DNA from 4 places in the Salmonella sp. GDC200615 genome. Region 4 is predicted to be linked to each of the others. Evidence: predicted binding sites of a transcription regulator. Region 4 holds the regulator's gene; each other region holds the start of a gene.
What was found. The regulator sigma-54, encoded in region 4, starts transcription at its own class of promoters, with help from an activator protein. The targets are predictions, from matches to a motif close to GTTGGCACANNTTTCGCTNT.
Positions count from the first base shown of each region.

Region 1 (7,392 bases), 1.0 Mb from region 4:
CTCCCTGCGCGGAAAAGTGGTGCGTACCGAAGATGAAATGGGTCTGCGCGTCGCCGAAACGCCGGAGTCCGTCATTGCCCGTACCCGTAAAGAAAATGAGCTGGGCGTAGGATTCTACCAGCCTTAATCCTGCAGGAAAGGCAATAATGCCCGATGGCGCTACGCCTGTCGGGCTTCCTGGTCATGGCCTGTCGCCCGACGGGCCTTGCAATTTTCCCTCTTCATCCCCATCTTCATTGCAATGCTTGCGCCTTTTCCCTATGGCGTGAATAATTTCCTTAGATGCCGGTAAATGTTCAGCGTCCGGCGATACAGACACAAGAGGAACAGTTTGAATATAGACACTCGCGAAATTACCCTTGAGCCCGCAGACAACGCCCGTCTGTTGAGCCTTTGCGGGCCGTTTGATGACAATATTAAACAGCTCGAACGTCGTCTCGGTATTGAAATCAACCGCCGTGACAATCACTTTAAACTGACCGGTCGTCCGATTTGCGTGACCGCGGCGACAGATATTTTGCGAAGTCTGTATGTCGATACCGCACCGATGCGCGGCCAGACTCAGGATATCGAACCGGAACAAATTCATCTGGCGATCAAAGAAGCGCGGGTGCTGGAACAGAGCGCGGAAAGCGTGCCTGACTATGGCAAAGCGATCAATATCAAAACCAAGCGCGGCGTGATTAAACCGCGTACCCCGAACCAGGCGCAGTACATCGCCAATATTCTCGATCATGATATTACCTTTGGCGTCGGCCCGGCGGGTACCGGTAAAACGTATCTTGCGGTCGCCGCTGCGGTAGACGCCCTGGAGCGCCAGGAGATTCGCCGTATTCTACTGACCCGTCCGGCGGTGGAAGCGGGCGAAAAACTCGGCTTTCTGCCAGGCGATTTAAGTCAGAAGGTGGACCCGTACCTGCGTCCGCTGTATGACGCGCTGTTCGAAATGCTCGGCTTTGAAAAAGTCGAGAAGCTGATTGAACGCAATGTGATTGAAGTCGCGCCGCTGGCCTATATGCGCGGACGCACATTAAACGACGCCTTTATCATTCTGGATGAAAGCCAGAACACCACTATCGAACAGATGAAGATGTTCCTGACACGTATCGGCTTTAACTCGAAAGCGGTGATCACCGGCGACGTGACGCAGATTGACCTGCCACGCAACACCAAATCCGGCTTGCGTCATGCTATTGAAGTGCTGGCGGAAGTCGATGAAATCAGCTTTAACTTCTTCCACAGCGAAGACGTGGTGCGCCATCCGGTCGTTGCCCGCATTGTGAACGCCTATGAAGCCTGGGAAGAGGCAGAACAAAAACGCAAAGCGGCGTTGGCGGCGGAGCGTAAGCGTGAAGCCCAGGAGCAGGAACAGAAATGAGCCAGGTGATCCTCGATTTACAGTTGGCCTGTGAAAACCACGCGGGCCTGCCGGATGAAGCTCAGTTTCAACGCTGGCTGGACGGCGTTATTCCGCAGTTTCAGGAAGAGGCGGAAGTCACAATCCGTCTGGTGGATGAGACCGAAAGCCACGACCTTAATCTGACGTACCGCGGGAAAGATAAACCCACTAATGTTCTCTCCTTCCCGTTTGAAGCGCCCCCCGGTATTGAAATGCCGCTACTGGGCGATCTGATTATTTGCCGTCAGGTCGTGGAGCAGGAAGCGCAGGAACAGAGCAAGCCGCTGGAAGCGCACTGGGCGCACATGGTCGTGCACGGTAGCCTGCATTTGCTGGGTTACGATCATATCGACGATGACGAAGCGGAAGAGATGGAGTCTCTCGAAACGGAGATTATGCTTGCTATGGGCTATGAGGATCCGTACATTGCCGAGAAGATTGCAGAATAGTAGCTTGCCGGATGGCGGCGCTTGCGCCTTATCCGGCCTACATTCATGCCTTTTGTAGCCCTGATAAGCGTAGCGCCATCAGGCAAAACATGCCGTCACAGCTGAGTATACGCATGACGAGCTTTGTATTAACTAACATGAGAACCCATACGACGCCATGAGCGACGACAATTCACACAGTAGTGACACAGTAAACAGTAAAAAGGGATTTTTTTCCCTGCTACTCAGCCAGCTTTTCCACGGTGAACCTAAAAACCGTGATGAGTTGCTGGCGCTGATCCGTGATTCCGGGCAGAACGAGCTTATCGATGAAGATACGCGCGATATGCTCGAAGGCGTAATGGACATCGCCGACCAGCGCGTTCGCGATATTATGATCCCGCGCTCCCAGATGATTACCCTGAAACGCAACCAGACGCTGGACGAATGTCTCGATGTTATCATCGAGTCCGCCCACTCGCGTTTTCCGGTGATCAGCGAAGATAAAGATCACATTGAAGGGATTCTGATGGCCAAAGATTTGCTGCCGTTTATGCGCAGCGATGCCGAAGCCTTCAGCATGGACAAAGTGTTACGCACCGCGGTTGTCGTACCGGAAAGCAAACGGGTTGACCGTATGCTCAAGGAATTCCGCTCCCAGCGCTACCATATGGCCATCGTTATCGATGAGTTTGGCGGCGTTTCCGGCCTTGTGACTATCGAAGACATCCTCGAACTGATTGTCGGTGAAATTGAAGATGAGTATGACGAAGAAGACGATATCGACTTCCGTCAGCTTAGCCGCCATACCTGGACGATTCGCGCGCTGGCGTCGATTGAAGACTTCAATGACGCTTTCGGCACCCACTTCAGCGATGAAGAGGTCGATACCATCGGCGGGCTGGTGATGCAGGCGTTCGGCCATTTACCGGCCCGCGGCGAAACCATTGACATTGATGGTTACCAGTTCAAAGTGGCGATGGCCGATAGTCGTCGTATTATTCAGGTGCATGTCAGGATCCCGGATGACTCGCCCCAGCCAAAACTGGACGAATAACAGCAATAGTGGACTAAAAATGGCATTTGCCTCGTTAATTGAACGCCAGCGTATTCGCCTGCTGCTGGCGTTATTATTCGGCGCCTGCGGAACACTGGCTTTCTCTCCGTATGACGTCTGGCCCGCAGCGATAGTGTCGCTTATCGGGCTGCAGGCCTTAACGTTTAATCGCCGCCCGCTCCAGTCTGCCGCCATCGGCTATTGCTGGGGACTCGGACTTTTCGGTAGCGGGATTAACTGGGTTTATGTCAGTATCGCGCAGTTTGGCGGCATGCCGGGCCCGGTTAACGTTTTTCTGGTGGTGCTGCTTGCAGCTTATCTCTCGCTGTATACCGGACTGTTTGCCGGGATTTTGTCGCGCCTGTGGCCAAAAACCAACTGGCTGCGCGTCGCTATCGCCGCGCCTGCAATATGGCAAATCACCGAATTTTTACGCGGCTGGGTGCTGACCGGCTTCCCCTGGCTGCAATTTGGCTATAGTCAGGTCGACGGCCCGCTAAAAGGCCTGGCGCCGGTAATGGGCGTCGAAGCGATCAACTTCCTGCTGATGATGGTCAGCGGCCTGTTAGCGCTGGCACTGGCGACGCGGAACTGGCGTCCGCTGGCTGTCGCCGTGATTCTGTTTGCTTTGCCCTTTCCGCTACGTTATATCCAGTGGTTTACGCTGGAACCGGCCAAAGCGACCCAGGTATCGCTGGTGCAGGGCGATATTCCGCAGTCGCTGAAGTGGGCCGAAAACCAGCTACTGAATACGCTAAAAATTTATCTCAACGAAACCCGCCCAGAGTTAGGCAAATCACAGATTATTATCTGGCCTGAGTCGGCGATTCCGGATCTCGAAATCAATCAGCAGCCCTTCCTTCGTTCGCTGGACGAGATGTTACGCGAAAAAAATAGCACGCTGATCACCGGTATTGTCGATGCGCGTCTCAATAAACAGAATCGATACGACACCTACAATACGATTATTACGTTGGGCAAGGATAATCCATACAGTTATGACTCGCCCAATCGCTACAATAAAAATCACCTTGTACCCTTTGGCGAGTTCGTTCCGCTGGAGTCTATCCTGCGTCCGCTGGCGCCGTTCTTCGATCTGCCCATGTCCTCCTTTAGCCGCGGCCCTTATATCCAGCCGCAGTTACATGCGCACGACTATAAGCTGACGGCGGCAATCTGTTATGAAATTATTCTTGGCGAACAGGTGCGGGATAACTTCCGCCCGGACACCGACTATCTGCTGACGATTTCTAACGACGCCTGGTTTGGTAAGTCCATTGGCCCGTGGCAACATTTCCAGATGGCGCGGATGCGTTCGCTGGAGCTGGCGCGTCCGTTGCTGCGCAGTACTAATAACGGTATTACGGCGGTGATTGGCCCTCAGGGCGAGATTCAGGCGATGATCCCGCAGTTCACACGCCAGGTACTGACCACCAATGTCACGCCAACCACGGGGTTAACTCCCTATGCCCGTACCGGCAACTGGCCGCTATGGGTACTGACCGCGCTGTTTGCTTTTGGCGCGGTAGTGATGAGTCTGCGACAACGACGGAAATAATCTCTCCCCAGGCCGGATAGCGCTTCATTTATCCGGCCTGAAAATCCTCCTTTTTCCCCCATTCTGGCACGTCTATTGCTTTGTTAAACATGGCAAACCTGTTCTGGCTGCTTGTGCAACCTGGTCGCACCAAAATCGATCATCGGTAGCACCTGAACGGTGCAATGTAGGATTTTTGCCTCTGAACGGTGCGGCGCACTTCGCAAAAATAAACAATATCGCAGCAAAATATTTACAACAAGCCACACTAAATGTTAACAAACACACATAACACTGCACGCGCAAGTTGCAGGCAATAACAACATCACAATAGCTATCAATGCGTCGACGGCGCAGATGATAAAGGAGTTGGATATGCAATTACGTAAGCTAACCACAGCAATGCTGGTCATGGGACTGTCTGCGGGCCTTGCGCACGCAGAAGATGGCGCGCCTGCCGCTGGTAGCACCCTGGACAAGATCGCTAAAAATGGCGTGATCGTCGTCGGGCATCGCGAATCTTCTGTGCCCTTTTCTTATTACGACAACCAGCAGAAAGTGGTCGGCTATTCCCAGGACTACTCCAACGCCATTGTGGAAGCGGTAAAAAAGAAACTTAACAAGCCCGATCTGCAGGTGAAGCTGATCCCGATCACCTCGCAAAACCGTATTCCGCTGTTGCAAAACGGAACCTTCGATTTTGAATGTGGTTCAACGACTAACAACCTTGAGCGCCAGAAACAGGCCGCTTTCTCCGATACGATTTTCGTCGTCGGGACGCGACTGCTGACTAAAAAAGGCGGCGATATTAAAGATTTCCCGGATCTGAAAGGCAAAGCGGTCGTCGTCACCTCCGGGACGACCTCTGAAATTCTGCTGCATAAGCTTAACGAAGAGCAAAAGATGGGGATGCGTATTATTAGCGCGAAAGACCACGGTGACTCGTTCCGCACCCTGGAAAGCGGTCGCGCCGTCGCCTTTATGATGGATGACGCGCTGCTGGCCGGCGAGCGCGCCAAAGCCAAGAAACCGGATAACTGGGAGATTGTCGGTAAACCGCAGTCCCAGGAAGCCTACGGCTGTATGCTGCGTAAAAACGACCCTGAGTTTAAAAAGCTGATGGACGATACCATCGCTCAGGCGCAAACCTCCGGCGAAGCGGAAAAGTGGTTTGATAAGTGGTTTAAAAATCCGATCCCACCGAAAAACCTGAACATGAATTTCGAGTTGTCTGACGAGATGAAAGCCCTGTTCAAAGCACCGAATGATAAAGCGCTTAACTAACTAAAACTAAATGGGACGGGACTCCTGTCCTCTCGATTGTCGCTCAGCACGGACAGACTATAAGCCTGATGGTCGTTCCCCATCGGGCCTGAAGCCGCAAATCGCCGGGCAACAATCTTCGAGGGTAGCGCTGCTACCCTTTTTTTTCGGAGTAGATGTATGTCAATAGACTGGAACTGGGGTATTTTTTTACAGGAAGCCCCCTTCGGCAATACCACCTATCTCGGCTGGCTATGGAGTGGTTTTCAGGTCACCGTAGCCCTTTCGATTACCGCCTGGATTATCGCTTTCCTGGTAGGATCTATTTTCGGCATTTTACGTACCGTTCCCGACCGTTTCCTCTCCGGACTGGGCACGTTGTACGTAGAACTGTTCCGTAACGTGCCGCTGATCGTGCAATTCTTCACCTGGTACCTGGTGGTGCCTGAACTGTTGCCGGAAGATCTTGGCATGTGGTTTAAGGCGGAACTCGATCCCAATATTCAGTTTTTCCTCTCCTCAATGATCTGTCTGGGACTGTTTACCGCCGCCCGCGTTTGCGAACAGGTGCGCGCCGCGATTCAGTCTCTGCCTCGCGGGCAGAAGAACGCGGCGTTGGCGATGGGGCTAACGCTGCCGCAGGCTTATCGCTATGTCCTGCTCCCGAATGCCTATCGCGTTATCGTGCCGCCAATGACGTCAGAGATGATGAACCTGGTGAAAAACTCGGCTATTGCCTCAACCATCGGCCTGGTGGATATGGCGGCGCAGGCAGGCAAACTGTTGGATTACTCGGCGCACGCCTGGGAATCCTTCACCGCCATTACGCTGGCCTATGTGCTGATTAACGCCGTTATCATGCTGGTCATGAGCCTGGTTGAACGCAAAGTCCGCCTGCCGGGCAACGTGGGGAGCAAATAATGTACGAATTTGACTGGAGTTCGATTATCCCCTCACTGCCTTACCTGCTGGCCGGGTTGGTCATCACGCTGAAGATCACCGTCACCGCCGTTGTCGTGGGGATAGTCTGGGGAACCATTCTGGCCGTCATGCGCCTCTCAAGCTTTGCTCCTATCGCCTGGTTTGCTAAAGCGTATGTTAACGTTTTCCGTTCCATCCCGTTGGTCATGGTCTTGCTGTGGTTCTATCTGATTGTACCCGGCTTTCTGCAAAACGTGCTGGGACTATCGCCGAAAACCGATATCCGCCTGATCTCCGCGATGGTGGCATTCTCCATATTTGAAGCGGCCTACTATTCCGAGATTATTCGCGCCGGTATTCAAAGTATTTCCCGCGGGCAGTCCAGCGCCGCGCTGGCGCTGGGGATGACCCACTGGCAGTCGATGAAGCTCATTATTCTGCCGCAGGCGTTTCGGGCGATGGTGCCGCTGTTGCTTACGCAGGGCATCGTGCTATTTCAGGACACCTCTTTAGTTTATGTACTCAGCCTGGCGGACTTCTTCCGCACCGCGTCGACTATCGGCGAGCGTGACGGTACTCAGGTCGAAATGATTCTGTTCGCCGGCGCCGTTTATTTTGTTATCAGCCTGAGCGCGTCGTTGCTGGTCAACTATTTGAAGAAAAGGACAGTTTAATAATTACCCTGAAAAATGTTTCAAAATGGTATGGTCACTTTCAGGTGCTGACCGATTGTTCAACAGAAGTGAAAAAAGGTGAGGTGGTGGTAGTCTGCGGGCCATCGGGTTCC
Region 1 is NZ_CP192247.1:3,181,545-3,188,936, forward strand. Features, by position in the region: gene miaB (tRNA (N6-isopentenyl adenosine(37)-C2)-methylthiotransferase MiaB) at 1-127, shown strand, start outside; gene ACQ29O_RS15390 (PhoH family protein) at 332-1,378, shown strand; gene ybeY (rRNA maturation RNase YbeY) at 1,375-1,848, shown strand; gene corC (CNNM family magnesium/cobalt transport protein CorC) at 2,006-2,884, shown strand; gene lnt (apolipoprotein N-acyltransferase) at 2,904-4,442, shown strand; gene ACQ29O_RS15410 (amino acid ABC transporter substrate-binding protein) at 4,797-5,705, shown strand; gene gltJ (glutamate/aspartate ABC transporter permease GltJ) at 5,865-6,605, shown strand; gene gltK (glutamate/aspartate ABC transporter permease GltK) at 6,605-7,279, shown strand; gene gltL (glutamate/aspartate ABC transporter ATP-binding protein GltL) at 7,279-7,392, shown strand, end outside.
Region 1: the regulator sigma-54 is predicted to act here: its motif matches at 4,505-4,524, upstream of ACQ29O_RS15410 (amino acid ABC transporter substrate-binding protein).

Region 2 (7,392 bases), 360 kb from region 4:
TAATTTCGCCGCCATCCGGCCCCAGCGCCTGCAAGGCATTGCGGACAATATTCAGCAGTACTTGCTCAATTTGTTCCGGGTCATGCGGCAGTTCTGGCAGACTGGGGTCGTAATCGCGGATAAGCCGGACATTATCCGGCAGTTCCATCGACACCAGCGCCACCACGCGCTCCGCGACTTTATGTATGCTCTCGGTAATGTGCATTCCCGGGTGCTGCGGCCCCAGCAAACGATCGACAAGGTTGCGTAGCCTGTCGGCCTGTTCAATGATGACTTTGGTATATTCCGTTAGCGCCGGGTCGGGCAGCGCCTTGCTGAGTAGCTGCGCCGCGCCGCGCAGGCCGCCGAGCGGATTTTTGATTTCGTGTGCCAGACCGCGCACCAGATCGCGGGCGGCGATTTGCTGCGCGTGCTGCAACTGCTCCTGACTCAGACGACGCTGGTTATCCATCGGCGCCATTTCGAGCAGTATAAAATCGTCGGGCAGACGTTGGGCGGTCAAAGAGAGAATATGCGAGCGACTATCAATCACCAGCGTCACTTCGTTATCGGTAAAGCCTTGCCCTGCCGCTAAACTTTCGCGCATCAGGTCAATGTTTAACGAAAAATAGCTCAACAGTTCAGGTAACGGCGTCCCGAACAGTTTGCGTGAGCTTTGCGCGAGCAACTGCTGCGCGGCAGGGTTGGCGTAATGGATTGCCAGCGCGTCGTCGACCACCAGCACGCTGTTGATTAACGAATTGAGGATCTGCCCAGCATCGGGCTGTATGCCGCTTGCCATTCAGCAGTCTCCTGGAAAAGGTTGCACCATTTTAGTGCATTATAGCTTTTTACCACTAAAAAGCGCGTGAGATCAGATTGTTGGTGGAGAAAAAAGCCCATCCTGGGATGGGCTGAAAGTTTCCACGGCAACTCAAAAACTCCTGACGCCTTTCACGCTGCTGCTGCGTTGGCTGCCTTCGCTTACCCCGGTCACATCGCTATCTATGCTCCTGGGGATGTGCTCAGTTGCCGCCTTGCAGCAACGCGAAATTCGTCGGATTTTTAATATACGATTAAACGCTGTAGTACAGCTCAAACTCTACCGGGTGCGGGGTCATACGCACGCGGTCATCTTCTTCGCGACGCAGCGCAATATACGCATCGATCGCTTCATCCGTGAACACGCCGCCTGCTTTCAGGAACTCGCGGTCCAGATCCAGCGCGTTCAGCGCTTCTTCCAGAGAACCCGCTACCTGTGGGATCTCTTTCGCTTCTTCCGGCGGCAGATCATACAGGTTTTTGTCCATGGCTTCGCCCGGGTGAATCTTATTCTTAATCCCGTCCAGACCGGCCATCAGCAGGGCGGCAAAGCACAGATACGGGTTAGCCGCCGGGTCCGGGAAACGCACTTCGATACGGCGCGCTTTCGGAGACGCCACCACCGGAATACGGATGGAGGCGGAACGGTTACGGGCGGAGTAGGCCAGCATCACCGGCGCTTCGTAACCCGGGACCAGACGCTTGTAGGAGTTGGTGGTCGGGTTCGCCAGGGCGTTGATGGCTTTGGCGTGTTTGATGACGCCGCCGATGTAGTACAGCGCCTGCTCAGACAGACCGGCATATTTGTCGCCAGAGAACAGGTTGGTGCCGTTCTTCGCCAGCGACATGTGGCAGTGCATACCAGAACCGTTATCGCCGAACATCGGTTTTGGCATAAAGGTCGCGGTCTTACCGAAGCGGTGAGCCACGTTATGTACGACATATTTGTAAATCTGAATTTCGTCGGCTTTTTTGGTCATGGTGTTAAAGCGGGTCGCCACTTCGTTCTGACCTGCGGTCGCTACTTCGTGGTGGTGCGCTTCAACGACCAGGCCCATCTGCTCCATGACCAGACACATTTCAGAACGGATATCCTGCGCGGAGTCAACTGGCGGAACCGGGAAATAACCGCCTTTCACGCCCGGACGATGGCCTTTGTTGCCGCCTTCATATTTGGTAGAGGAGTTCCAGGCGCCTTCAATATCGTCAATCGCCACATGTGAGCCGGAGATAGATGCGCCGAAGCGGATGTCATCGAACAGGAAGAATTCAGGTTCCGGCCCAAACAGGACGGTATCGGCGATACCGGTCGCGCGCAGGTAGTCTTCCGCACGTTTTGCGATGGAACGTGGGTCACGGTCATAACCTTGCAGAGTGCCAGGCTCCAGGATGTCGCAACGGATAATCAGGGTAGAGTCCGCGAAGAACGGGTCAATCACTGCGGTGGATGCGTCTGGCATCAGCACCATGTCAGATTCGTTAATGCCTTTCCAGCCGCCGATAGAGGAGCCGTCAAACATTTTGCCTTCTTCAAAGAATTCGGCATTTACCTGATGAGCAGGAATCGTGACGTGCTGTTCTTTGCCTTTGGTATCGGTGAAGCGCAGATCGACAAACTTCACTTCGTGCTCGTTCAGCATCGTCAAAACGTGTTCAGCGGACATACTTGTACTCTCCCGGATTGGTCATGGTCGGTCGTCGTGGTAACGAGATCTTCAATTCTGCTGGCCGTGTCGCCGTAAAAATATAAAGCGAAATCTGTGCCAACTTTCACATTGCCCCCAAAAGGCGTTATCATGCGTACCATCGTGCAAAAGGGCTGCACCACGGTGACTATGTTGCACCAAAATAGTGCTTTAATGTGAACATTGAGCACCACATTGGTGCAATAGAACGCAAGCCACCCTTTTAACGCTCCGTGAAAGCGATCACAAAGAGACTCTGCAATACTTGTTTGCGGAGGATGTTTGTGATCCTGTTTTGTAGTGCGATTAATCCGTGTACAATAACGCGCTATTTCTAATGCCTGAGGCAAAGTTGTGATCGAAAATTTGCGTAACATCGCCATCATCGCGCACGTTGACCATGGTAAAACTACCCTGGTTGATAAGCTGCTCCAGCAATCCGGTACGTTCGACGCGCGTGCCGAAACTCAAGAGCGAGTGATGGACTCCAACGATTTGGAGAAAGAGCGTGGTATTACTATCCTCGCTAAAAACACCGCTATTAAATGGAATGATTACCGTATCAACATCGTTGATACTCCCGGGCACGCTGACTTCGGTGGTGAAGTAGAGCGCGTCATGTCCATGGTTGACTCTGTGCTGCTGGTGGTTGACGCATTTGACGGCCCGATGCCGCAAACGCGCTTCGTGACCAAAAAAGCCTTTGCTCATGGCCTGAAACCTATTGTGGTTATCAACAAGGTTGACCGTCCTGGCGCGCGCCCTGACTGGGTTGTTGACCAGGTATTCGACCTGTTTGTTAACCTCGACGCGACCGACGAACAGCTGGACTTCCCGATCATCTACGCTTCGGCGCTGAACGGTATCGCGGGTCTGGACCACGAAGATATGGCGGAAGACATGACCCCGCTGTATCAGGCGATCGTTGATCATGTTCCGGCGCCGGACGTTGACCTCGATGGTCCGTTGCAGATGCAGATCTCCCAGCTGGACTACAACAACTATGTTGGCGTTATCGGCATTGGCCGTATCAAACGCGGCAAAGTGAAGCCGAACCAGCAGGTCACTATCATCGATAGTGAAGGGAAAACCCGTAACGCGAAAGTAGGTAAAGTGCTGACGCATCTGGGTCTGGAGCGTATCGACAGCGATATCGCCGAAGCGGGCGATATCATTGCGATCACCGGTCTGGGCGAGCTGAACATTTCCGACACCATCTGCGACCCGCAGAACGTTGAAGCGCTGCCGGCGTTGTCCGTTGATGAGCCGACCGTGTCTATGTTCTTCTGCGTTAACACCTCGCCGTTCTGCGGTAAAGAAGGTAAGTTTGTGACTTCTCGTCAGATTCTTGACCGTCTGAACAAAGAGCTGGTGCATAACGTGGCGCTGCGCGTTGAAGAAACCGAAGATGCGGATGCGTTCCGTGTATCCGGTCGTGGCGAACTGCACCTGTCCGTGCTGATTGAAAATATGCGTCGTGAAGGTTTCGAACTGGCGGTTTCCCGTCCGAAAGTTATCTTCCGTGAAATCGACGGTCGTAAACAAGAGCCGTACGAAAACGTGACGCTGGACGTCGAAGAGCAGCACCAGGGGTCTGTCATGCAGGCGCTGGGCGAGCGTAAAGGCGACCTGAAAAACATGAATCCGGACGGTAAAGGCCGCGTACGTCTCGACTACGTGATCCCAAGCCGTGGGCTGATTGGTTTCCGTTCAGAATTCATGACCATGACTTCCGGTACGGGTCTGCTGTACTCCACCTTCAGCCATTACGACGATATTCGTCCGGGTGAAGTGGGTCAGCGTCAGAACGGCGTACTGATCTCTAACGGTCAGGGTAAAGCGGTGGCGTTTGCGCTGTTCGGTTTGCAGGATCGCGGTAAGCTGTTCCTGGGTCACGGCGCGGAAGTTTATGAAGGCCAGATTATTGGTATTCACAGTCGCTCCAACGACCTGACGGTAAACTGCCTGACCGGTAAGAAGCTGACCAACATGCGTGCGTCTGGTACGGATGAAGCGGTGATTCTGGTTCCGCCAATTAAAATGAGCCTTGAGCAAGCGCTGGAGTTCATTGATGACGACGAACTGGTAGAAGTCACCCCGACCTCTATCCGTATCCGTAAACGTCACCTGACGGAAAACGATCGCCGCCGTGCGAACCGTGGTCAGAAAGAAGAGTAATTAACGTTCTTACGGATAAAAACCCTGCCGAAATGAAAGCTCGGCGGGGTTTTTTTATTCACGTTGAGAAAGGGATAAGGTTGCCAAAAAATCAGCAATCGCTGGCGTATTATGCCGACCAATGACGCTGTCCGCATAAACCTTTGCCCGGGCGCTGGCATTCCCCATCGCTACGCCCAATCCGGCTAAACGTAGCATTTCCGCATCGTTATCATTATCGCCAAACGCCATCACTTCGCGCATTGCGATATGCTGTTGCTGTGCATATCTGGCGAGGCTTTGCCCTTTGCTACACCCCTTCTGGAGAATATCCAGTTGATGATGCCAGGACCAGGTACAGCTTAGCTGTAATTCATGCTGTATAAACTCAGCAATATTTTGTAGTTGTTTTATGTGCCGATGAACGACGCTGATTTGCCAAATATTCTCCCTACTGCTTAGCTCATCAGCCTGAAAGATTATTTTATCATCAGCACGAATTGTCGGTTTAAGCGGATATACCCGCGCCAGTATTTTTTCCGTTTGTAAGTGCGTCAGCGGCAGTGGATGAAGGATCTGCTGTTGAGCCGGTTGATAAATATAACTTCCGTTACAACAGATCATCGGTTCGGTGAGCGCCAGCGTTTGATAATACGCATAGGCTTCACGATGAGAGCGGCCGGTGACAAGCATTATTCGGCAGCCCATGTCTTGCATCTGACGGATGGCGGTTAGCGACTCTGGCAGAATTTGTTTATTACGGTTTAGCAGCGTTCCATCAAGATCAAAAGCGATTAAACGATATCGCATGAGCGCCCGATCCTAAAACAGCGTGAGGTATCCAGGTGATTCAGCAATGGAATATCGAGACGGTGCTGATAAGCGAGAAAACAGTGGCATTGTTTTGCCTGGCAGGCGGGAGAATTAAGCCGTTGCTGATATAAATTACCCATTTTAATTTTGCTGATATGACAAGCAAAAAGATCGCCTTCTGCATTCATAAAAATACTTTTTCTTCCTGCGGTACAGATATCCAGCTGCGCTGGCCACTGCTGCGTTTCAACCACATACAGCGGATCGAGTTCGCTGAAGGCGATGGTTTCCTCAACGGTATGCCGGGTATTGGCACACTCGTTGGCGTTAAACCAAAAATAATTCTGGTCAGGCAACTGCTGGCGTAGCCAACGAAACTGGGCGATATCTTTCATACTGGCGACAGCCCCCGCGCACCAGGTTATTCCGGCGGCAGAGAGCGCTAAACACTGCTGGAGAAAGCGCTCAGCGGTAATTTGTGAGGGATGAAAAGAACACCATAACCGAAGCTTTGAGATATCTCCGCCGCCGGCACGAAATGATTCCAGCAATGACATTAACGAAAAAGAGGCGTTAGTTTGTATGCCGACCGCCTGAACATGAGGATAGCGGCTAATTTCTGCCAACGCCGCCATGTAATAACGCAAGCGTAGCGCCTCGCCATAAGGCGTAATCATCACATTCAACGGCGTACCTAAAAGAGGCAAATGGTCAACCATGCGCCATAGCGCGGCTTCGTCGCGTTTTTTATCGTTGCGGGCGTGTTTATGGAACGGGCAATAGCCGCAATGATAATTACACGATTTAAGATAGCCGCGATAAAACAGCGTGTGAATATCGCGCAGGGCGGGGGCGCTCATCTCTGCCGATTCTCCCGTAGCATCACCTCAGGCGAAACGAACACAGGAGCAAGGCAATCGGATAATGCCATACCGGTCTCCGTTAGCCGGAGGCGACTGCCATTCTGATAGCAGTAACCCTGCCGTATGAAGAGTTCAAGGTCGGGGAAATCCCTTAGCGCATCGCTGGCAAAATATTGCTGATAATCGCTAAGAGAAAGTCCCTGCCAGAAAAATAGATTTTTAATGATAAAGCGGCGTTTCATTTCATCAGGGGGAAGCAGATAACCGTGATTAATGACGGTTTTATCCGGGCTGTCGATAAACGCCTGAATGATTTTTCGTGATGTTTGCAGGTTCGACGACCACGGTGAACAGTAATGCAGATTGCCAAGATAACTTCTGCCGCCCGCGCCGAGCGCCAGTGAGTTTTCAAATCCGCAGCTTTCCGCCGCGGCGGATGGCGCTGGATTAAGGACGAAACGGCGCATGGACGTTTGGGTGTAGCCCGCGTTGCGTAAAAGATCGCGGGCTAAAACGTAGTAGCTATGCATATTTTCCTGGCGAGGCATATTATAAAGCGGATAAAGGAACAGCTCTTCCGGTTGATAAACGAGCGCCTGATGTAACGATTCCGTCAGGCTTGCGTGAGTCTGGCCGGGAATGCCATAAATAATATCAATATTGAGTGATGGAAAATGACCCGCCTTTAGCCATTCCAGCGCCTGGTGCGCGCTGGCGGCATTGTGGCGGCGGTGCAGCGTATGTAACTCGCTATCATGAAAACTTTGTACGCCAATACTGACGCGATTAACGGAAAAGGCGTTTAATAGCGCTACTTTTTCTGCCGTGGTATCCGTAGGGGAAGTTTCAATCGTTTTATAAATATTCCAGTCAACATTGAGCACATCAAAGACGGAAAAAAATAACTTCTCTAATTGCGCAATATTTAATAGCAGAGGTGTGCCGCCGCCTACGGTAAAGCTTGCCCAGTGGGCGGGCGCCAGCGCCATTTGTCGGCCCTGGGTAATAATCGCGTCGATATAGCTATCAATGAACGTATTATCTGCGCCAGTGCAGGTAAATAAATTACAGAA
Region 2 is NZ_CP192247.1:4,578,772-4,586,163, reverse strand. Features, by position in the region: gene glnL (nitrogen regulation protein NR(II)) at 1-781, opposite strand, end outside; gene glnA (glutamate--ammonia ligase) at 1,056-2,465, opposite strand; gene typA (ribosome-dependent GTPase TypA) at 2,841-4,664, shown strand; gene ACQ29O_RS22230 (Cof-type HAD-IIB family hydrolase) at 4,719-5,453, opposite strand; gene ACQ29O_RS22225 (STM4011 family radical SAM protein) at 5,438-6,316, opposite strand; gene ACQ29O_RS22220 (STM4012 family radical SAM protein) at 6,313-7,392, opposite strand, start outside.
Region 2: the regulator sigma-54 is predicted to act here: its motif matches at 2,550-2,569, upstream of glnA (glutamate--ammonia ligase).

Region 3 (7,392 bases), 490 kb from region 4:
GGCAGCGCGTACACGGCTGGTTTGGCCGGTTGAGTTATCCGGCGCTGACCCGTTTTAATCACTATCCTGGCCGTAAATTAATTATCAAACCTATTGCCGGAAGGAATCCGCAAACGGACGATCTTTCCCTTACGCAGCGCTGTTTAATACGCGGTAACGTATTGCCAGGCGTTAATCAGGATTGATGCCAGTTGCGGTGCAGAGTTGGCTGGCTATCACTGCAAATCTTGACCACCACTGGCGACATTACGTGTCATCGACACTTGTGACGATGACACGTAAATGCTCACGAAAATAGAAATAATATTCTTAAATAACAATGAAATAAAAATTGGCACGATTCGTGTATATATCGGCACATCATCTGTTATTGCTGGAGAATTTGATGAACCGTTTCATCATTGCAGACGCGAGTAAGTGCATTGGTTGCCGTACCTGTGAAGTGGCTTGCGTCGTATCCCGTCAGGAAAATCAGGATTGCGCATCGCTGACCCCTGAAACCTTTTTACCTCGTATCCATGTCATCAAAGGCGTGAACGTTTCCACGGCAACGCTGTGTCGCCAGTGTGAAGACGCGCCGTGCGCCAACGTTTGCCCGAATGGCGCCATCAGCCGTGACAAAGGCTTTGTTCATGTGATGCAGGAACGCTGCATTGGCTGTAAAACTTGCGTAGTGGCATGTCCTTACGGCGCCATGGAAGTGGTGGTACGTCCGGTGGCTCGCAATAGCGGCGCGGGGCTGAACGTGCGTGCCGAAAAAGCCGAAGCCAACAAGTGCGATCTGTGTCACCACCGTGAAGCCGGTCCGGCCTGTATGGCCGCTTGCCCAACGCACGCCCTAATCTGCGTGGACCGCAATAAGCTTGAACAGCTGAGCGCGGAAAAACGCCGTCGCGCGGCGCTGGATTCAACGGCATCGCTGCTTTTCTGATTTCTGCGATTGCGCGTAGAATACGCCACAAAGCATTGCCGGATGGCGGCATCAATGCCTTATCCGGTCTACGGTCCGTGCGGTTGTAGGCCTGATAAGCGTCGCGCCATCAGGCATCCGGGTTCGATGATGGCGGGAAAATAAGATGGCGATAGACACACCTTCCGGCGTACAGCTACGCATTCGGGGCAAAGTACAGGGCGTCGGTTTTCGTCCTTTTGTCTGGCAGCTGGCGCAGCAGTTGCGATTACACGGCGACGTGTGTAATGACGGCGACGGCGTCGTCGTTCGGCTGCTGGAAGAGCCGTCGCAATTTATTGCCGCGCTCTATCAGGATTGCCCGCCGCTGGCGCGCATTGACAGCGTTGAACACGCGTCGTTGGTATGGGAGCGCGCGCCGACGGATTTCACCATTCGTCAGAGCGCAGGCGGTTCGATGAACACGCAAATCGTGCCGGATGCGGCGACCTGCCCGGCATGTCTTGCCGAGATGAATACCCCAGGCGAGCGGCGCTACCGTTATCCTTTCATCAATTGCACCCACTGCGGACCACGCTTCACCATTATTCGCGCTATGCCCTATGACCGGCCATTTACGGTGATGGCGGCGTTTCCCTTGTGTCCGGAATGCGACAGCGAATACCGCGATCCGTACGATCGCCGTTTTCATGCCCAGCCCGTTGCCTGTCCGTCATGCGGGCCGCATCTTGAGTGGCGGAGCCAACATGAGCGAGCGGAAAAAGAGGCGGCTTTGCAGGCGGCGGTCGCCCAACTGAACGCCGGAGGCATTATTGCCGTTAAAGGGCTGGGGGGGTTTCATCTGGCCTGCGATGCGCGCAACGATAACGCAGTGGCGATGCTGCGGGCGCGTAAACACCGCCCGGCGAAACCATTGGCGGTGATGTTGCCCACGGCGCAAACGCTGCCGAGCGCGGCGCGTTCGCTGCTGACCACGCCAGCGGCCCCGATTGTACTGGTGGATAAGCAGTATGTACCTTCGCTGAGTGAGGGCATCGCGCCAGGACTTACGGAAGTGGGCGTGATGCTGCCAGCCAACCCATTGCAACACCTCTTGTTGCAGGCGCTCAATTACCCGCTGGTGATGACATCCGGCAACCTGAGCGGCAAACCGCCCGCCATCACCAACGAACAGGCGCTGGACGATTTACACGATATTGCCGATGGTTTTCTGTTGCATAATCGCGACATTGTACAGCGCATGGACGACTCTGTCGTGCGCGACAGCGGCGAAATGCTGCGTCGTTCGCGGGGATACGTGCCGGACGCGATTGCGTTGCCGCCCGGATTTCGCGATGTGCCGCCGATACTTTGTCTGGGCGCGGATCTGAAAAACACGTTCTGTCTGGTACGCGGCGAACAGGCGGTTGTCAGCCAGCATTTAGGCGATCTCAGCGATGACGGTATCCAGGCGCAGTGGCGCGAGGCATTGCGTCTGATCCAGTCAATCTACGATTTTACGCCAGAGCGTATCGTCTGTGATGCGCATCCGGGCTATGTTTCCAGTCAGTGGGCCAGTGAGATGCGTCTGCCGACAGAGACGGTGTTACACCATCATGCCCATGCGGCGGCTTGCCTGGCCGAGCATGGTTGGCCGCTGGACGGTGGAGAGGTGATTGCCCTGACGGTAGACGGTATCGGCATGGGTGAGAATGGCGCGCTATGGGGCGGAGAATGTTTGCGGGTCAATTATCGCGAGTGCGAACATTTAGGCGGTTTACCCGCCGTGGCGCTGCCGGGAGGCGATCTGGCTGCCAAACATCCGTGGCGTAATCTGTTGGCGCAGTGCCTGCGCTTTGTGCCGGACTGGCAGGATTACCCGGAGACAGCGGGGCTGCAACAGCAAAACTGGAATGTCCTGGCGCGTGCCATTGAGCGCGGCGTCAATGCCCCGTTGGCCTCTTCCTGCGGGAGGTTGTTCGACGCGGTGGCTGCCGCGCTTCGCTGCACGCCAGCATCGCTTAGCTATGAGGGCGAGGCCGCCTGCGCGCTGGAGGCGCTGGCCTCTCAATGCGCTAACGTTGAGCATCCGGTAACGATGCCGCTTAACGGCGCTCAACTGGACGTCGCCGTTTTCTGGCGGCAATGGTTGAACTGGCAGGCCACGCCCGCGCAACGCGCCTGGGCTTTTCATGATGCGCTGGCGTGCGGGTTTGCCACGCTAATGCGCCAGCAGGCTACGGCGCGGGGGATAACCACTCTGGTCTTCAGCGGCGGGGTGATACACAACCGCTTACTTCGCGCGCGTCTTGCCTTTTATCTTTCTGATTTTAAATTGTTATTTCCGCAGCGGTTACCGGCGGGCGACGGCGGACTGTCGTTTGGACAGGGCGTGATTGCCGCAGCGCGAGCGTTAAGGGAAGTGTAGGGCACCGGATGGCGGCTGCGCCTTATCTGGCCTGCAAACAGATGCTCACTCGTAGGCCGGATAAGACGCGAAGCGGCGCCATCCGGCATCACAGGCTTATACGGACAACGTTTTCAGCAGTGCAAAGGCCTCTTTCATGCGGTCTTCACTCACCACAAAGGCGCGTAGTTGGCCTTCTCCGCTCATGCCTTTGGCAATCATACCGTCAGATTCTGCGGTAATCTGCCAGCTCAAATCGCTGCGCTGAGTTTCTCCCGCCAGATGCAGCGGCAGTTCCGGCGTTTTGACTTTGACCAGCATCGCCGGTAGCTTCAGCGGCGCGTTGCCGCCAAGCAGATTTTTCGCCAGGTACATCGCGCTTAACTGGATCGGTTGCAGGAAGGGCAGCACCTGACCGTTGATCTCCGCGCAGTCGCCGATCGCATAAATATCCGGGTGACTGGTCTGTAGATAGCTATCCACGCAGACGCCGCGGTTGACGGCTACCCCGGCGCGGCGCGCCAGAGCGGTTTCCGGGCGTAAGCCGGTGGCGGCAATCACCGCATCGACCTCAATACTATGCTGGCTTACCAGCGTAGCGCGGATACCGGCTTCGGTTTTCTCCAGTTTTTGCAACTGCGATTTCAGCAGCAGATGCACCCCCATATCGGTCAGGTGATGCTGTAAGCGACTGCTCACTTCTGGTGGCATCAGTGAGGCGAGAAGGCTGGCGGCGTTATCCATCAGCGTTACCGTTTTCCCGGCGCGGCAGAAATCCATCGCTAATTCACTGCCAATGAGACCGCCGCCGACAATCAGCACTCGCTGCGCGTCGCGCAGTTGTGTCTCACAGGCGCGGTACTCCTGCTGGCTATTCAAAGTAAGCATTAACTCACGTCCTGCAATCGGCGGCACAAAGGCTGCCGCCCCGGTCGCCAGTACCAGCTTGTCGTACTGCCACTGCTTATCCTGACTTTTCACCACATGGGCATCGGCATCAATGTCAGCAACCCAGGTATGCGGGAACAGTCGCAGATTAAACTGTTCAGCAAATTCCCCCGCTAACTGGCGGTTGAGATTATCGGCGCGCTGCGACTGGCTGATAACGTGGCTGAGATCGGGCTTGTTGTACTCATCCATGCTGTCCGCCGCAATCAGGGTTAACGGCACATGCGCATCTTGTTTACGGATATTTTTGACGAGCTGGCGGGCGGCGAAGCCCGACCCAATAATGATGATTCCCCGACTCATTTTGCCTCCGTCGCCAGTACGTCGAACACGTCTTTACCTAATGAACATTCTGGGCACAGGAAGTTATCCGGCACGTCGTTCCACGGCGTACCCGGCGCGACATCCTGCAACGGCTCGCCCAGCGCAGGGTCGTAAATCCACTGGCATACGCTGCATTGCATTTTGGGGCCGAAGTCTGCGGCGGCGCAGGTTGTGGTTTCTTCGACTGGCGCGGTTTTCTGTGTGGTTTCCGGCAGCGGAGCAAGCGCCCACTGACGCGCGATGTCGCGACCGTGCTGACGGCACAACTCCAGCGCATCCAGATCCGGACGCCATTTCGCTTTCAGACTCAGGGACATTTCAAAACCGGCATCCTGTAAGCGCGTGGACAGTCGATCCACCGCGCCGCCGCTCCAGCCATGAGAACCGAAGGCGCTGGCGCGTTTGTTGCGAAAGCGCAGGCCGGTCATCTCTTCCACCAGACCAGCGATTTTCGGCATCATCACGTTGTTCATGGTAGAAGTGCCGACCAGCACGCCTTTCGAACGGAAGACATTGGTCAGTATTTCATTTTTATCGCTGCGGGCGACGTTAAAGATTTTGACCGCCACGTTCGGGTCCACTTCATTGATACCCTGCGCGATGGCATCCGCCATCATGCGAGTATTGTTCGACATGGTATCGTAGAAAATAGTGATACGATCTTCCTGATAATCTGCCGCCCATTTCAGATACAGTTCCACGATTTGCGTTGGGTTGTCGCGCCATACCACGCCGTGTGAGGTGGCAATCATATCCACCGGCAGGTTGAAGCCGAGGATTTCGGTAATTTTTGGCGTTACCAGACGGCTGAACGGCGTCAGGATATTGGCGTAGTAGCGCTGGCATTGTTCAAACAGTTCGGTTTGGTCCACTTCATCATTGAACAGGCGCTCGTCGCAGTAGTGCTGACCAAAGGCGTCGTTGCTGAATAACACCGCGTCGCCGGTCATATAGGTCATCATGCTGTCCGGCCAGTGCAGCATCGGCGCTTCCACGAAGATCAACTGCTTGCCGTTGCCGATATCCAGCGTATCGCCGGTTTTCACCACCTTAAAATTCCATTCCGGGTGATGGTGATGGCCGTTGATAGAGTCAATGGCGTTGGCGGTACAGTAGATAGGCGTGTCCGGGATCTGCGCCATCAGTTCGGTCAGCGCGCCTGCATGGTCTTCTTCGGCATGGTTAATGATGATGTAGTCGATATCCGCGAGGTCGATTTCACTGCGCAGATTTTGCACAAACTCACGGCTAAACTTATGATCGACGGTATCGATCAGCACATTCTTTTCTTCACGAATGAGATAGCTGTTATAGCTGCTGCCGCGCAGCGTTTTGTATTCAGTGCCGTGAAAATCACGTACTTCCCAGTCGCGCTGGCCAACCCAATGAATATTATTTTTAACCAGAATAGACATAACCACCTCAATTCATTCAACGTTTACAAAAAGTTGTTTTGCTTATTGCAGGTAGTGTGCCAATTTTACATCTTATTGATTTATATGAATTTATAATAAGTTTGTATTTTTGATATAGTCAAAAAGACTATAAATGATGCTGTCAATATGACACTGTAGGTTGTCAAAATGACAATGAGGTAACCATGAGTTTTTCCGTGGAGGTATTGGCGGGCATCGCCATTGAGTTACAACGCGGCATTGGGCATCAGGATCGTTTTCAGCGGCTGATTACTACGCTGCGTCAGGTTCTGGCGTGCGACGCCTCGGCGCTGTTGCGTTATGAATCACGACAATTTATTCCACTGGCGATTGATGGCCTGGCGCAGGACGTTCTCGGCAGACGTTTTACCCTGGAAGGGCATCCGCGCCTGGAAGCCATCGCTCGCGCGGGGGACGTGGTGCGTTTTCCGGCTGATAGCGATTTACCCGATCCGTATGACGGGTTAATTCCCGGACAGGAAAGCCTGAAAGTCCACGCCTGTGTTGGTCTGCCGCTGTTTGCCGGACAGAACCTCATCGGTGCGCTGACCCTTGATGCTATGACGCCGGAGCAGTTCGAGGTATTTAGCGATGAAGAGCTGCGGCTTGTCGCCGCGCTGGCCGCCGGGGCATTGAGCAATGCGCTGTTAATTGAACAACTGGAAAGCCAGAACATGCTGCCGGGGTCGTCAGGCGTGTTTGAACCGATAAAAGAGACGCACATGATCGGCCTGTCGCCGGCGATGACGCAGTTGAAAAAAGAGATCGAGATTGTGGCGGGCTCCGATCTTAACGTGCTGATCGGCGGTGAAACGGGGACTGGTAAAGAGCTGGTGGCGAAAGCCATTCACCAGGGCTCCCCCAGAGCGGTCAATCCGCTGGTCTATCTCAACTGTGCCGCGCTGCCGGAAAGCGTGGCGGAGAGCGAGTTGTTTGGTCATGTAAAAGGGGCTTTTACCGGGGCTATCAGTAATCGTAGCGGTAAGTTTGAAATGGCGGATAACGGCACGCTGTTTCTGGATGAGATTGGCGAACTGTCGCTGGCGCTACAGGCCAAGCTACTTCGCGTGTTGCAGTATGGCGATATTCAGCGCGTCGGCGACGATCGTAGCCTGCGCGTGGATGTGCGGGTGTTGGCGGCGACCAACCGTGACCTGCGTGAAGAGGTGCTGGCGGGGCGTTTTCGCGCCGACCTGTTCCATCGCCTGAGCGTTTTCCCGCTCTTTGTGCCGCCGCTGCGCGAGCGCGGCGATGATGTGGTGTTGCTGGCGGGCTATTTTTGCGAGCAGTGCCGACTGCGGCTGGGGCTGTCCCGCGTGGTACTGAGTCCCGGCGCGCGCCGCCATTTGCTCAACTATGGCTGGCCGGGCAACGTCCGGGAGCTGGAA
Region 3 is NZ_CP192247.1:3,727,865-3,735,256, reverse strand. Features, by position in the region: gene ACQ29O_RS18070 (hypothetical protein) at 1-185, shown strand, start outside; gene hydN (electron transport protein HydN) at 386-931, shown strand; gene hypF (carbamoyltransferase HypF) at 1,077-3,317, shown strand; gene norW (NADH:flavorubredoxin reductase NorW) at 3,414-4,547, opposite strand; gene norV (anaerobic nitric oxide reductase flavorubredoxin) at 4,544-5,983, opposite strand; gene norR (nitric oxide reductase transcriptional regulator NorR) at 6,169-7,392, shown strand, end outside.
Region 3: the regulator sigma-54 is predicted to act here: its motif matches at 6,028-6,047, upstream of norV (anaerobic nitric oxide reductase flavorubredoxin).

Region 4 (7,392 bases):
GCTGCCAGCGCATTTAACAGCATGAGTGGCTTAACTCCCTGTATCGAGTAAATCAAGGTGATAGTCGCCCGCCGGATAGCGGAACGGAACCGGCCCGTCGGCAATGCCGTCAAGGAACTGACGCACGCGCGGGTCCGTATTCTCCTGCAACGCCTGAGCGCTACCGTGAGCGACGATTTTTTTGTCCGCCATGATCCAGGCGTGATCAGCAATACTGAGCACCTCTGGCACATCATGCGAGACCACCACGCAGGTCACGCCCAGCGCGCTGTTCAATTCTGAAATCAGCTTCACCAGAACGCCCATGGTAATCGGGTCCTGGCCGACAAACGGCTCATCGAACATGATGAGATCCGGTTCCAGAGCGATGGCGCGCGCCAACGCGGCGCGGCGCGCCATCCCACCGGAGAGCTCGGAAGGCATCAGTTTTGCCGCGCCGCGCAGCCCGACAGCTTCCAGTTTCATCATCACGACGCTTTTTAGCAGCGGCGCGGGTAAATTGGTGTGCTCCCGTAGCGGATAGGCCACATTGTCAAACACGTTCATGTCGGTAAACAGCGCTCCCGACTGAAACAGCATACTCATACGTTTGCGGACGGTGTAGAGCCGCGAACGGGACATGGCCGGCACATTCTCGCCATCAAATAAGATCTCGCCCTTATCCGGCGGGATCTGTCCGCCAATCAGGCGCAACAGCGTGGTTTTACCGATGCCCGACGGCCCCATGATCGCCGTGATCTTCCCGCGCGGCACCGTCAGGGAAATATTATCGAAAATGCAGCGTTCGCCACGGGAAAAGCTGACGTCGCGCATATCGACTAAATTGGCCGCAGACTGACCCATTGATTCATCCTTCGTATTGCCTTGTTGAGGTAACCATGGCGCTGAATTTAACCATGGGTTCGACATAATTACAGAATATTAACTGACAGGGTTAGCGAAAGCTGGCATTCGTTTTACTTTTTAGCCGCATAAAGTCAAAATTAGGACTTCGTTACGGCTTCCAGATATCCCTTCCAGGGGACCGGCGAGTATACCTGAAGAAAGGACTTTAGATGCTTTTAGCGATGGCGCTACTCATAATTGGTTTGCTTCTGGTGGCCTACGGCGCCGATCGTCTGGTGTTTGCGGCCTCTATTTTATGCCGTACATTCGGTATTCCCCCGCTGATCATCGGGATGACGGTCGTGAGTATCGGCACCTCGCTGCCGGAAATTATTGTGTCGGTCGCCGCATCGCTACACGGTCAGCTCGATTTGGCCGTCGGCGCGGCGCTCGGTTCTAACATCACCAATATTTTGCTGATCTTAGGGCTGGCGGCGCTGGTTCGTCCATTTACCGTGCATTCCGATGTTTTACGTCGCGAATTGCCATTAATGTTATTTGTTAGCGTGGTAGCCGGTTCCGTACTGCATGACGGACAGTTAAGCCGCAGTGATGGTATCTTTCTCCTGCTTCTGGCTGTGCTATGGCTGTTATTCATTGTTAAAATCGCGCGTCTGGCCGAACGCCAGGGGAATGACAGCCTCACCCGCGAACAACTGGCGGAGCTGCCGCGCGAAGGCGGGCTCCCCGTCGCGTTCTTATGGCTGGGCATTGCGCTGGTCATCATGCCGATGGCGACGCGCATGGTAATCGATAACGCTACGGTGCTGGAGAACTATTTCGCCATGAGTGAATTAACGCTCGGTCTGACAGTCATCGCCGTCGGCACCAGTCTGCCAGAACTGGCGACGGCGATTGCCGGCGTGCGAAAAGGCGAAAATGATATTGCCGTTGGTAATCTCATTGGCGCCAATATTTTTAATCTCGCCATCGTGCTGGGACTGCCTGCGCTGATCGCGCCGGGGGAGATCAACCCGCTGGCATTTGGGCGTGATTATAGCGTTATGTTGCTGGTTAGCGTGGTTTTCGCTTTACTTTGCTGGCGGCATCCGCGTCAGATTGGTCGGGGCGCAGGTATACTGCTGACCGGCGGGTTTATCGTATGGCTGGCGATGCTCTATTGGCTATCGCCACTTCTTGTTGGATAACTGGAAACGGATTATGTCGCATTTAGCGTTGCAACCGGGGTTTGACTTTCAGCAGGCAGGCAAAGAGGTCCTGGAAATTGAACGTGAAGGCCTGGCGGAGCTTGATCAATATATCAACCAGCATTTCACGCTGGCCTGTGAAAAAATGTTCAACTGCACCGGAAAAGTGGTGGTCATGGGGATGGGAAAATCCGGTCATATCGGACGGAAAATGGCCGCCACGTTCGCCAGTACCGGCACCTCTTCCTTTTTTGTACATCCAAGCGAAGCCGCGCACGGCGATTTGGGGATGGTTACGCCGCAGGATGTGGTTATCGCTATCTCCAACTCCGGCGAATCCAGCGAGATCGCGGCGCTAATACCGGTACTTAAACGTCTGCACGTGCCGTTAATTTGCATTACCGGGCGACCGGAAAGCAGCATGGCGCGTGCGGCAGATGTGCATCTGTGTGTTAAAGTGCCCAAAGAAGCGTGTCCGTTAGGACTGGCGCCTACCAGTAGTACCACCGCAACGCTGGTGATGGGCGACGCGCTCGCTGTGGCGTTGTTAAAAGCGCGCGGCTTTACCGCCGAGGATTTCGCTCTGTCGCATCCTGGCGGCGCGCTGGGACGTAAGCTACTGCTGCGCGTAAGCGATATTATGCATACTGGCGATGAGATCCCGCATGTTAATAAACATGCCACCCTGCGTGATGCGCTGTTAGAAATTACGCGTAAAAATCTCGGTATGACCGTCATTTGCGATGAATCCATGAAGATCGACGGTATCTTCACCGACGGCGATTTACGTCGCGTATTCGATATGGGCGGCGATATGCGCCAGTTGGGGATCGCCGAGGTGATGACGCCAGGGGGCATTCGCGTGCGTCCCGGTATTCTCGCTGTCGATGCGCTGAATTTAATGCAGTCCCGCCATATCACCTCCGTACTGGTTGCTGATGGCGACCAGTTACTCGGTGTGTTACATATGCATGATCTCCTGCGTGCAGGCGTCGTGTAGAAACTCAAGGATAATTAACGATGAGTAAAGCAGGTGCGTCGCTTGCGACCTGTTATGGCCCCATCAGCACCCATGTCATGACCAAAGCGGAGAATATCCGCCTGCTCATCCTGGACGTGGATGGCGTATTGTCTGACGGCCTGATTTATATGGGCAATAACGGCGAAGAGCTGAAGGCTTTCAACGTTCGTGACGGCTATGGTATTCGCTGTGCTTTGACCTCCAATATCGAGGTTGCCATTATTACCGGACGAAAGGCTAAACTTGTAGAAGATCGCTGCGCCACGCTGGGGATTGTCCATCTTTATCAGGGACAGTCGAATAAGCTGATCGCCTTTAGCGATCTGCTGGAAAAACTGGTCATTGCGCCGGAAAATGTTGCCTATGTCGGCGATGATCTGATTGACTGGCCAGTGATGGAAAAAGTGGGGTTAAGCGTTGCCGTTGCGGATGCGCATCCGCTGCTGATCCCCCGCGCTGACTATGTGACGCACATTGCCGGCGGGCGCGGCGCGGTACGTGAGGTGTGCGACTTGTTGCTGCTGGCGCAGGGCAAGCTGGATGAGGCCAAAGGGCAATCGATATGAGTAAAACCAGACGTTGGGTTATCATTCTACTGTCGCTGGCCATTCTGGTACTGATTGGTATCAATCTGGCGGATAAAGACGATCCTGCTGCCGTGATGGTCAACAGCAACGATCCCACGTATAAAAGCGAGCATACGGATACCGTCGTGTACAGTCCGGAAGGCGCGTTGAGCTATCGTCTGATCGCGCAGCACGTTGAATATTTTTCCGATCAGGCGGTCTCATGGTTTACGCAACCGGTATTAACCACCTTTGATAAGGATAAGGTGCCGACATGGTCGATCAAGGCCGATAAAGCCAAATTGACTAACGATCGGATGCTCTATCTGTATGGTCATGTTGAAGTCAACGCCCTGGTGCCTGACGCTCAATTACGCAGAATTACCACCGATAACGCGCAGATTAATCTGGTGACGCAGGATGTTACCTCGAACGATCTGGTGACGTTATACGGCACAACATTTAACTCCAGCGGACTGAAAATGCGCGGTAACTTACGCAGCAAGAACGCCGAGCTGATTGAAAAGGTTAGAACCTCTTATGAAATTCAAAACAAACAAACTCAGCCTTAATCTTATGCTTGCCGGCTCGCTGCTGGCCGCCAGCATTCCGGCTTTCGCCGTCACGGGCGATACCGAACAGCCTATTCATATTGACTCGGATCAACAGTCGCTGGATATGCAAGGCAACGTCGTGACCTTTACGGGCAACGTGGTGATGACCCAAGGCACGATTAAGATCAACGCCGATAAAGTCGTGGTTACCCGCCCTGGCGGCGAACAGGGGAAAGAGGTGATCGACGGTTACGGCAATCCGGCCACCTTCTACCAGATGCAGGACAACGGTAAGCCGGTGAAAGGCCACGCTTCCCATATGCATTACGAGCTGGCGAAAGATTTTGTGGTGCTGACCGGCAACGCTTATCTGGAGCAGCTTGACAGCAACATTACCGGCGACAAAATCACCTACCTGGTGAAAGAGCAGAAAATGCAGGCCTTCAGCGAGAAAGGCAAACGCGTCACCACCGTTCTGGTGCCGTCGCAGTTGCAAGACAAAAACAAAGGCCAGACTCCGGCGCAAAAGAAGAGTAACTAATTCGTTATGGCAACATTAACTGCAAAGAATCTGGCGAAGGCCTATAAAGGCCGTCGCGTAGTGGAAGATGTCAGTCTGACCGTTAACTCCGGGGAGATTGTCGGGCTGCTCGGTCCAAACGGCGCGGGTAAAACCACCACCTTTTATATGGTCGTCGGTATCGTGCCGCGTGACGCAGGCAATATCATCATCGATGATGAAGATATCAGTCTGCTGCCGCTGCACGCGCGCGCGCGCCGCGGTATCGGCTATTTGCCGCAGGAAGCTTCTATTTTCCGCCGTCTCAGCGTATTTGATAACCTGATGGCGGTACTGCAAATTCGTGACGATTTGACCGCAGAACAGCGAGAAGACCGCGCCAACGAGCTGATGGAAGAGTTTCATATCGAGCATCTGCGCGACAGCATGGGACAGGCGCTGTCCGGTGGTGAACGCCGTCGTGTAGAAATAGCCCGCGCGTTGGCCGCTAATCCCAAATTTATCCTGCTGGATGAACCCTTTGCCGGCGTTGACCCGATTTCCGTTATCGACATCAAACGCATTATCGAGCATCTGCGCGATAGCGGGCTCGGCGTGCTGATCACCGACCATAACGTCCGTGAGACGCTGGCAGTCTGTGAACGCGCCTATATCGTGAGCCAGGGCCACCTTATTGCCCACGGTACGCCGACAGAAATCCTGCAAGACGAACACGTTAAGCGTGTATATCTTGGGGAAGACTTCAGACTCTGATAGGGTAGAGGGCTATGCTGCTCTAGCGGGAGAAAACGACTCTGAATATGAAGCAAGGTTTGCAACTCAGGCTTAGCCAACAACTGGCAATGACGCCTCAGCTACAACAGGCCATCCGTCTGTTGCAGTTGTCTACGCTGGAACTTCAGCAGGAACTCCAGCAAGCGCTGGAAAATAACCCGCTGCTTGAGCAAACCGATCTTCATGACGAAATCGACACTCAGCAACCTCAGGATAACGATCCTCTCGATACCGCCGACGCGCTCGAACAAAAAGAGATGCCGGAAGAGCTGCCGCTTGACGCCAGTTGGGATGAAATTTACACCGCCGGGACGCCGTCCGGCCCCAGCGGCGATTATATCGACGATGAGCTGCCCGTCTATCAGGGTGAAACGACGCAGTCGTTGCAGGATTATCTGATGTGGCAGGTTGAGCTAACGCCCTTCTCGGACACCGATCGCGCTATTGCGACATCCATTGTCGATGCGGTAGATGATACCGGCTATCTCACCGTATCCCTGGACGAAATTCGCGAAAGCATGGGCGATGTAGAGGTGGATCTCGATGAGGTCGAAGCCGTCCTGAAGCGTATTCAGCGTTTTGATCCGGTAGGCGTCGCGGCAAAAGATCTTCGCGACTGTCTGCTGATCCAGCTTTCACAATTCGACAAATCCACGCCGTGGCTGGAAGAGGCGCGGCTCATTATCTGCGATCATCTTGATCTGCTGGCCAACCACGATTTCCGCACGTTGATGCGCGTTACCCGACTAAAAGAAGAGGTGCTGAAAGAGGCGGTAAACCTGATTCAGTCGCTCGATCCCAGACCCGGTCAATCGATCCAGACCGGCGAGCCGGAGTACGTTATCCCGGATGTGCTGGTACGCAAGCATAACGGTCGCTGGACGGTGGAGCTTAATAGCGACAGTATTCCCCGTTTACAGATTAACCAGCACTATGCCGCCATGTGCAATAGCGCGCGCAACGATGCCGACAGCCAGTTCATCCGCAGTAATTTACAGGATGCGAAATGGCTGATAAAAAGCCTTGAAAGCCGCAACGACACGCTGCTGCGCGTCAGTCGCTGCATCGTCGAGCAACAGCAAGCCTTTTTTGAACAGGGCGAAGAATATATGAAACCGATGGTACTGGCGGATATCGCCCAGGCCGTCGAGATGCACGAATCCACTATATCCCGCGTGACCACGCAGAAGTATTTGCACAGCCTGCGCGGTATTTTTGAACTCAAATATTTCTTTTCCAGCCACGTCAATACCGAAGGCGGAGGCGAAGCCTCTTCCACCGCTATTCGCGCGCTGGTGAAGAAGTTAATTGCGGCGGAAAACCCCGCGAAACCGCTGAGCGACAGCAAGTTAACCTCTCTGCTGTCAGAACAAGGTATCATGGTGGCGCGCCGCACTGTTGCGAAGTACCGAGAGTCTTTATCCATTCCGCCGTCAAACCAACGCAAACAGCTGGTTTGACCCAACCGATAAGGAAGACACTATGCAGCTCAATATCACCGGACATAATGTCGAAATTACTGAAGCCCTGCGTGAATTTGTGACGACAAAATTCGCCAAACTTGAACAGTATTTTGAGCGGATTAATCAGGTATACGTGGTGTTGAAAGTGGAGAAGGTCACGCATATCTCGGATGCGACGCTACACGTTAACGGCGGCGAAATTCACGCCAGCGCGGAAGGCCAGGATATGTATGCCGCCATTGACGGCTTGATTGATAAACTGGCAAGGCAGTTAACCAGGCATAAAGATAAACTGAAACAACACTAATTGTCCGGGCAGTTAGCCAGTGCAGGACGGCCTGTTGTGTGACACAACGGGCCATTTGTACAGTTAGCGCTCCGAACCTGGCCATCAACCTGACAGGACAGGTTCTTAGGTGAAATTATGATAAATAACGATACGACTCTACAACTGAGCAGTG
Region 4 is NZ_CP192247.1:4,216,236-4,223,627, forward strand. Features, by position in the region: gene mlaE (lipid asymmetry maintenance ABC transporter permease subunit MlaE) at 1-23, opposite strand, end outside; gene mlaF (phospholipid ABC transporter ATP-binding protein MlaF) at 31-843, opposite strand; gene ACQ29O_RS20460 (calcium/sodium antiporter) at 1,056-2,033, shown strand; gene kdsD (arabinose-5-phosphate isomerase KdsD) at 2,047-3,033, shown strand; gene kdsC (3-deoxy-manno-octulosonate-8-phosphatase KdsC) at 3,054-3,620, shown strand; gene lptC (LPS export ABC transporter periplasmic protein LptC) at 3,617-4,192, shown strand; gene lptA (lipopolysaccharide ABC transporter substrate-binding protein LptA) at 4,161-4,715, shown strand; gene lptB (LPS export ABC transporter ATP-binding protein) at 4,722-5,447, shown strand; gene rpoN (RNA polymerase factor sigma-54) at 5,495-6,928, shown strand; gene hpf (ribosome hibernation promoting factor) at 6,951-7,238, shown strand; gene ptsN (PTS IIA-like nitrogen regulatory protein PtsN) at 7,356-7,392, shown strand, end outside.